Nocardioides panacis: one gene and its partner. The protein of the gene in region 2 binds, or shares a complex with, the protein of the main gene of each other region. Links are inferred from orthologs where the notes say so. Each region holds a gene or a part of one and is shown on either strand. Other genes may lie near its edges.

The links. The genes of interacting proteins can lie anywhere in the genome.
Region 1: sucB (region 2) and KRR39_RS03480 share a complex: the UniProt entries of both Escherichia coli proteins name them as parts of the 2-oxoglutarate dehydrogenase (OGDH) complex. The link is inferred for Nocardioides panacis from one-to-one orthologs.

Annotation. Positions count from the first base shown.
Region 1 is NZ_CP077062.1:687,247-691,706, forward strand. What follows is about bases 27-4,422. They hold KRR39_RS03480 (multifunctional oxoglutarate decarboxylase/oxoglutarate dehydrogenase thiamine pyrophosphate-binding subunit/dihydrolipoyllysine-residue succinyltransferase subunit), read right to left. Parts: upstream 4,025-4,422; coding sequence 227-4,024; downstream 27-226. Other genes in these bases: KRR39_RS03475 (DUF6104 family protein), read right to left, coding at 44-223; KRR39_RS03485 (hypothetical protein), read left to right, coding at 4,200-4,422. Also shown: more of KRR39_RS03485, read left to right, coding at 4,423-4,460. UniProt on the Escherichia coli protein: E1 component of the 2-oxoglutarate dehydrogenase (OGDH) complex which catalyzes the decarboxylation of 2-oxoglutarate, the first step in the conversion of 2-oxoglutarate to succinyl-CoA and CO(2).
Region 2 is NZ_CP077062.1:2,563,431-2,566,419, reverse strand. Bases 32-2,956 are described here. They hold sucB (2-oxoglutarate dehydrogenase, E2 component, dihydrolipoamide succinyltransferase), read right to left. Parts: upstream 2,477-2,956; coding sequence 587-2,476; downstream 32-586. Other genes in these bases: KRR39_RS26535 (oxidoreductase dimerization domain-containing protein), read right to left, coding at 2,532-2,861; KRR39_RS24825 (hypothetical protein), read left to right, coding at 32-232. Outside these bases: more of KRR39_RS24825, read left to right, coding at 1-31. UniProt on the Escherichia coli protein: E2 component of the 2-oxoglutarate dehydrogenase (OGDH) complex which catalyzes the second step in the conversion of 2-oxoglutarate to succinyl-CoA and CO(2).

The sequences.
Region 1 (4,460 bases), 1.9 Mb from region 2 along the record:
GCGCGGTCCGACGCGGTGATGCGTCGGACCGGGCGCTGGTCGATCACTCGTCGTCGGGGTCGTCGAGCCGGGCCAGCCAGGTGGCCAGCCGCTCGACCGGGATCTCGAACTCCGGGAAGGTGTCCACGAACTCCTGCATGCGGTCAGCCACCCAGGCGAGCGTGACCTCCTCGTCGCCGCGGCGCTTCTCGAGCTCCTCGAGCCCTCGGTCGGTGAAGTACACGGCTCAGCTGAACGCCTGCTGCATGAGCGCCTTCTGCTCCTCGATGTGCCGCGAGTGCTGGCCCACCGAGGGGGAGGAGGACTCCGGACGGGAGACCCGGTAGAACGGGATGCCGCCGAGCTCGGGCGTGAGGTTCAGGGCCATGTGCGGCCACGGGCCCATGTTGGCGGGCTCGTCCTGCACCCAGCGGACCTCCTGGAGGTTCGGGTACTTCGCGAGCTCGGCCTTGAGCTCCTCGACCGGACGCGGGTAGAGCTGCTCGACGCGGACGATCGCCGTGTGCGGGGTGTCGCCCTCCCGCTTCTTGCGCTCGACCATCAGGTCCCAGGTGATCCGGCCGCTGCACAGCAACACCTTCTCGACCTTGCTCGCGTCGACCTGGTCGTCGCCGACCACCGGGCGGAAGGTGCCCTCGGTGAAGTCCTTCGGCTGCGACGCGGCCTCCTTGCGCTTGAGCATCGACTTGGGGGTGAACACGATCAGCGGACGGTGCTCCTCACCCAGCGAGTGCTTGCGCAGCAGGTGGAAGTAGCTCGCCGGGGTCGACGGCTGGGCCACCACGAACGCCTCGTCGGCGCCCATCGCGAGGAACCGCTCGATGCGGGCCGAGGAGTGGTCCGGGCCCTGGCCTTCGTAGCCGTGCGGCAGCAGCAGCACGACGCCGGACTGCTGGCGCCACTTGGTGTGGCTGGCGGTGATGAACTCGTCGATGACGATCTGGGCGCCGTTGACGAAGTCGCCGAACTGCGCCTCCCACAGCACCAGCGCGTCGGGACGGGCCACCGAGTAGCCGTACTCGAACCCGAGGACGGCGTACTCCGAGAGCAGCGAGTCGTAGACGTAGAACTGGGCCTGCTCCTCGGTGAGGTTGGCCAGCGGCGTCCACTCGTCGGCGTTCTGCCGGTCGATGATGGTCGCGAAGCGGGACACGAAGGTGCCGCGGCGCGAGTCCTGGCCGGAGAGCCGGACCGGGCGACCGTCCATGAGCAGCGAGCCGAACGCCAGGATCTCGCCGGTGCCCCAGTCGATGGGGCCCTCGTTGATCGCGGCGGCCCGACGCTGCAGCTGGGGGAGCACCTTGGGGTGCACGGTGAAGCCCTCGGGGGCGTTGACGTGCGCGTCGGAGATCCGCTTGAGGGTCTCCATCGGGATCGCCGTGCTCTCCTCGAAGCCGTGCTTCTCGGGGTAGTCCGGCACGGTGGTCCACTCCGTGGGGCCCTTGCTGGCCTCCCGCACCTCGGTGAACACCCGCTCGAGCTGCTGCTGGTAGTCGCGCAGCACCTGCTCGGCCTCCTCGACCGTGATGTCGCCGCGGCCGATCAGGGACTCGGTGTAGAGCTTGCGCACCGAGCGCTTCTGCTCGATGAGGTCGTACATCAGCGGCTGCGTGTACGACGGGTCGTCGCCCTCGTTGTGACCGCGACGGCGGTAGCAGACCAGGTCGATGACGACGTCCTTCTTGAACGCCTGGCGGTACTCGAAGGCGAGCCGCGCGACCCGGATGCAGGCCTCGGGGTCGTCGCCGTTCACGTGGAAGATCGGCGCCTGGACCATGCGGGCCACGTCGGTGCAGTAGAGCGAGGAGCGCGACGAGGCGGGCGAGGTGGTGAAGCCGACCTGGTTGTTGACCACCACGTGGATGGTGCCGCCGGTGCGGTAGCCGCGCAGCTGCGAGAGGTTCAGCGTCTCGGCGACCACGCCCTGGCCGGCGAACGCCGCGTCGCCGTGCACGAGCAGCGGGAGCACCGGGAACGCGGCGCCCTTGTTGAGCACGTCCTGCTTGGCACGGGCGATGCCCTCCAGGACCGGGTCGACGGCCTCGAGGTGGGACGGGTTCGCCGCCACCGACACCTTGACCCGCGCCCCGCTGCCGGCGGAGAACTCGCCCTCGGCGCCGAGGTGGTACTTCACGTCGCCGGAGCCCTGCACGGTGCGGGGGTCGATGTTGCCCTCGAACTCGCGGAAGATCTGGCTGTACTTCTTGCCGACGATGTTCGCGAGCACGTTGAGCCGGCCACGGTGCGCCATGCCGATCGCGACCTCGTCGAGGCCGCCCTCAGCCGCCGCCTCGCAGATCTCGTCGATCAGCGGGATGGTCGTCTCGCCGCCCTCGAGGCTGAAGCGCTTCTGGCCGACGAACTTGGTCTGCAGGAAGGTCTCGAAGGCCTCGGCCTGGTTGAGCTTGAGCAGGATCCGCAGCTGCTCCTCGCGGGGCGGCTTCACGTGCGGCTGCTCGACGCGCTGCTGGATCCAGCGACGCTGCTCCGGGTCCTGGATGTGCATGTACTCGATGCCGACGGTGCGGCAGTAGGAGTCCCGCAGGATGCCGAGGATGTTGCGGAGCTTCATGAAGCGCCGGCCCTCGCCGCCGAACGAGCCGGTGGCGAACTCCCGGTCGAGGTCCCACAGCGTCAGGCCGTGGCTCTCCACCTCGAGGTCGGGGTGGCTGCGCTGCTGGTACTCCAGCGGGTCGGTGTCGGCCATGATGTGGCCGCGCACCCGGTAGGCGTGGATCAGCTCGAGGATCCGGGCCTGCTTGGAGATCTCGTCGTCGTGGCTGGCCGAGATGTCGCGCGACCAGCGGATCGGCTCGTAGGGGATCCGCAGGGCCCGGAAGATCTCGTCGTAGAAGTCGTCCTCGCCGAGCAGGAGGGCGTGCACGCGCTTGAGGAACTCGCCGCTCTGCGCGCCCTGGATGACCCGGTGGTCGTAGGTCGAGGTCAGCGTCATGACCCTGCTGACCGCGTTGCGGCTCAGCGTCTCGTCGGACGCGCCCTGGTACTCCGGCGGGAAGTCCATCGAGCCGACGCCGATGATCGCGCCCTGGCCCTTCATCAGCCGCGGCACGGAGTGGTTGGTGCCGATGGTGCCCGGGTTGGTCAGGCTGATCGTGGTGCCCTGGAAGTCGGAGACCGCGAGCTTGTTGTTGCGCGCCTTGCGGACGATCTCCTCGTAGGCCGTCCAGAACGCGGCGAAGTCCATCGACTCGGCGGCCTTGATCGAGGGCACCAGGAGCTGGCGGGTCCCGTCGGGCTTGGGCAGGTCGATCGCGAGGCCGAGGTTGATGTGCGCCGGCGTGATCAGGGTGGGCTTGCCGTCGACGACGTCGAACCCGACGTTCATCTCGGGCATCGTGCGCAGCGCCTTGACCAGGGCGTAGCCGATCAGGTGCGTGAACGACACCTTGCCGCCGCGGGCGCGGGACAGGTGGTTGTTGATGACGATGCGGTTGTCCCAGAGCAGCTTCACCGGGACCGAGCGGACGCTGGTGGCGGTCGGGACCGTCAGGCTGGCGTCCATGTTCTGGACGGTGCGGGCGGGGGCGCCGCGCAGCACGGTGAACGTGGGCTGGTCCGAGGCCTTGGCCTCGGCCGGCTTCTCCGGCTCCTTGGGCACCGGGCTGGTGCTCGAGGGCTGGGTGGGGCGGGCGTCCGCGCGGGTGGCGGTGTCCGACGACGGCTTCGCGATCGCGGCGGCCTTGTCGGCGGCGGCGCGAGCGGGGGCCGGAGCGCTGGCGGGGGCCTTCGCCGGAGCCTTCGCAGGCGCCTGGGCGGGTGCCGCGGGCTGGGCGGCGGCCGGGGCCTGCGCGGGCGCGCTCGTCGCGGGCTTCGCGGTGTTCCCGTTGCCGTTGGGTTCGTGGTGCTTGAAGAAGTCCCACCACACCTTGTCGACGCTGTTCGGGTCGCGCTGGTAGCGCTCGAACATCTCGTCCACCAGCCACTCGTTCGCGCCGAACGCGGCTAGGGGGTCGACGGCTGACTCGCTGTCGACGGGGGATGCGCCTTTCGAAGACTCGGCCACGGCCTGGATCGCCTCTTCCGATGAATTTCTGTGATGAATCTCTAGGGTGGGAACGGCTACCAGGCTAGACCGTGACGCCAACCCGGCGCAGCCCGGGATCGCCGCTGACGGCCAGGTGTTGCCAGGGTCACGTCGTGACTGGCTCCCAGTCCCCGTCCAGGAAGAGGCGACCGGTGTGAAACCGCCCCTCCGCACGTCCCTCGCGCGCTCCGGACTGGTCCTGCTGACCTCGGCGGCAATGCTCACCGCCGCCGCGGGCTGCACCGACGAGGACCCCCCGTCGGCGGCGCCGTCGAGGACCGCCGCACCCACCCCGACCAGCACCCCGGTGCCGGACTCGGTGCCGCTGAAGGTGGTCGTCACCCGGGTGTCCGGGAAGCTGCCGGCCGCGAGCCGCCCGGCTCTGGAGGCGAACGTGGGGCGCACCCTCTCGGCG
Region 2 (2,989 bases):
GGCGCCGGCCTCGGACGCCGGGGACGCCGCGTCCTGCCAGGCGCGGGTGACCCGGCCCATGAACGTGTCGGCGTCGAACGCCGACTCCTCGGTCAGCGGGGCGTCGCCGCGGTCGCCGTACCCGGCGATGCCGTTCTGCGCGACGAACGCCGGCTTGCGGTCCGAGGCGGCGACGGCCTCGGCCAGCGTGCGGGTGGTGGCGACCCGGCTGGCGGTGAAGGTGCGCTTGTAGGACTCCGTCCACGGCCAGTGCGCGAGCGGGGCGCCGGACAGGGTGGAGACCACGTCGGCGTCCTCGATGACCGCGCGGTCGACCTTGCCGGCGTACGGGTCCCAGGAGGACTCGCTGGCCGAGAGGGCCTCGCCGCGGACCAGCCGGACGACCTCGTGGCCCTCCCGGGCGAGGTGGTCGCGCCAGGCGGTGCCGAGGAAGCCGGAGACGCCGGCGAGAACGAGCTTCATGCCCCGAACCTACGGGACCCGTCCACACCCCTGCCCGCCCCACGACGCAGATAGTCCGTGACGAACTTGTCGTGACCAGGGCGGTACGACGACAAGTTCGTCACGGACTATCGGGAGGAGCGGGTCAGACCTCGAAGGTGCCGGACTCGAGGCGCTGCTTGACCGCCGTGAGGAAGCGGGCGGCATCGGCGCCGTCCACGATCCGGTGGTCGTAGGTCAGCGCGAGGTAGACCATGCGGCGCACGGCGATGGTCTCGCCGAGGTTCGCGTCGTCGATGACCACGGCCCGCTTGACCACCGCACCGGTGCCCAGGATGGCGACCTGGGGCTGGTTGATGATCGGGGTGTCGAACAGCGCGCCCCGGCTGCCGGTGTTGGTCAGCGTGAAGGTGCCACCGGCGAGCTCGTCCGGGCCGATCTTGTTGTTGCGGGTCCGGTCGGCGACGTCGGCGATCTTGCGGGCCAGGCCCGCGATCGACAGGTCGCCGGCGTCCTTGATGACCGGGGTGAGCAGGCCCTTCTCGGTGTCCACCGCGACCGAGAGGTTCTCGTGGTCGTAGTAGGTGACCTCGCCCTTCTCGCTGTCGATCGAGGAGTTCAGCGACGGGTACTCCTTGAGGCAGTCCACCGCCGCCTTCGCGAAGAACGGCAGGAAGGACAGCTTCACGCCCTCGCGCTCGGCGAACTCCGCCTTCACCGCGTCGCGGAGCCGGGCGATGTTCGTGACGTCGACCTCGACGACCGTGGTCAGCTGGGCCGAGACCTGCAACGACTCGACCATCCGCTTGGCGATCACCTTGCGCAGCCGCGTCATCGGCTCGGTCTTGCCGCGCAGCGGGCTCGGTGCGCCTGCCGCCGGCGCCTTCGGGGCCGACGCCGCGGGAGCGCTCGGGGCGGCCTCGGCCGGCTTGGCCGCGGCCTCCTTGGCCTTGGCGGCCGCGTCGAGCACGTCCTGCTTGCGGATCCGGCCCCCGACGCCGCTGCCGGTCAGGGTGGACAGGTCCACGCCCTGGTCGGCGGCCATCTTGCGGACCAGCGGGGTGACGTAGGGACCCTCGGCGTCCGCGGACGGGGCCGAGGTGCCGGTCGGCTCGGCCTGCTTGGTCGGTGCCGGTGCCTGCTCGGCGGCCGGCGCGGCCTGCTGGGCGGGCTCCGGCTGCTTCGCGGGCTCGGGCTCCGGCTCGGGCTCCGGCTCGGGCTCCGGCTCGGGCTCCGGCTCGGCCTGCTTCTCCTCGGCGGGCGGCGCGGACTGCTCGCCGCCACCGGACGGGGCGGCGTCGCCCGACCCGATCACGGCCAGCTCGGCGCCGACCTCGACGGTCTCGTCCTCCGCGACCTTGATCTCCAGCAGCTTGCCGGCGACCGGGGAGGGGATCTCGGTGTCGACCTTGTCGGTGGACACCTCGAGCAGCGGCTCGTCGACGGCGACGTCGTCACCGACCTGCTTGAGCCAGCGGGTGACGGTGCCCTCGGTGACGGACTCGCCCAGGGCGGGCAGCGTCACGGACGTGCCGGAGCCCTCACCACCCGACGTACCGGACTGCGAGGCCTGCTGCTCGGGCGCGGTGTTCGCGCTGTTCGGCGCGGTCTCCTGGGCCGGGGGAGCGTCGTCGGTCTGCGCGGCCGGCGGGGCGGTCTCGGTCTCGGTCTTGCGGTCCGCACCCTCGTCGGGGTCGGACCCGGCGGCCGGGGCCTCCTGGGCGGACTGCGCGTCCTGCTGCTCGTCGGACGGCGCGGCCTCCTGGCCACCGCCGTCGGAGGAGCCGGAGGACTCGTCCTCGCCGCCGATCGTGCAGAGCTCGGCGCCGACCTCGACGGTCTCGTCCTCCGCGGCCTTGATCTCGAGGAGCGTGCCCGCCACGGGGGAGGGGATCTCGGTGTCGACCTTGTCGGTCGACACCTCCAGCAGCGGCTCGTCGACGGCGACCTGGTCACCCGGCTGCTTGAGCCAGCGGGTGACGGTCCCTTCGGTGACGGACTCGCCGAGTGCGGGGAGGGTGACTGAGGTCGCCATGCGTTCCTTCGCTCCTAGGGTTGGGCGGCTGCGCGGGTGAAGTCTGGGCGTGAGTCTACGAGTGCGCGTGCAGGGGCTTGCCGGCCAGCGCGAGGTGCGCCTCGCCGAGAGCCTCGTTCTGGGTGGGGTGGGCGTGCACCAGCGGTGCGACGTCCTCGGGGTGCGCCTCCCAGCCGTAGATCAGCTGGGCCTCGCCGACGAGCTCGCCGACGCGGGCCCCGATCATGTGGACGCCGACCACGGGTCCGTCCACCCGACGCACGAGCTTGACGAAGCCCTGGGTCTTGAGGATCTGGCTCTTGCCGTTGCCGCCGAGGTCGTAGGTCAGCGTCTCGACCGCGTCGTCCCCGTACGTCGACCGGGCGGTCGCCTCGTCCAGGCCCACGGAGGCGATCTCGGGGTCGCTGTAGGTGACCCGGGGGGATCGCGGTCTCGTCGATCGGGGCCGGCTCGAGACCGGCGATCTGCTCGGCGACGAAGATGCCCTGCTGGAAGCCGCGGTGCGCGAGCTGC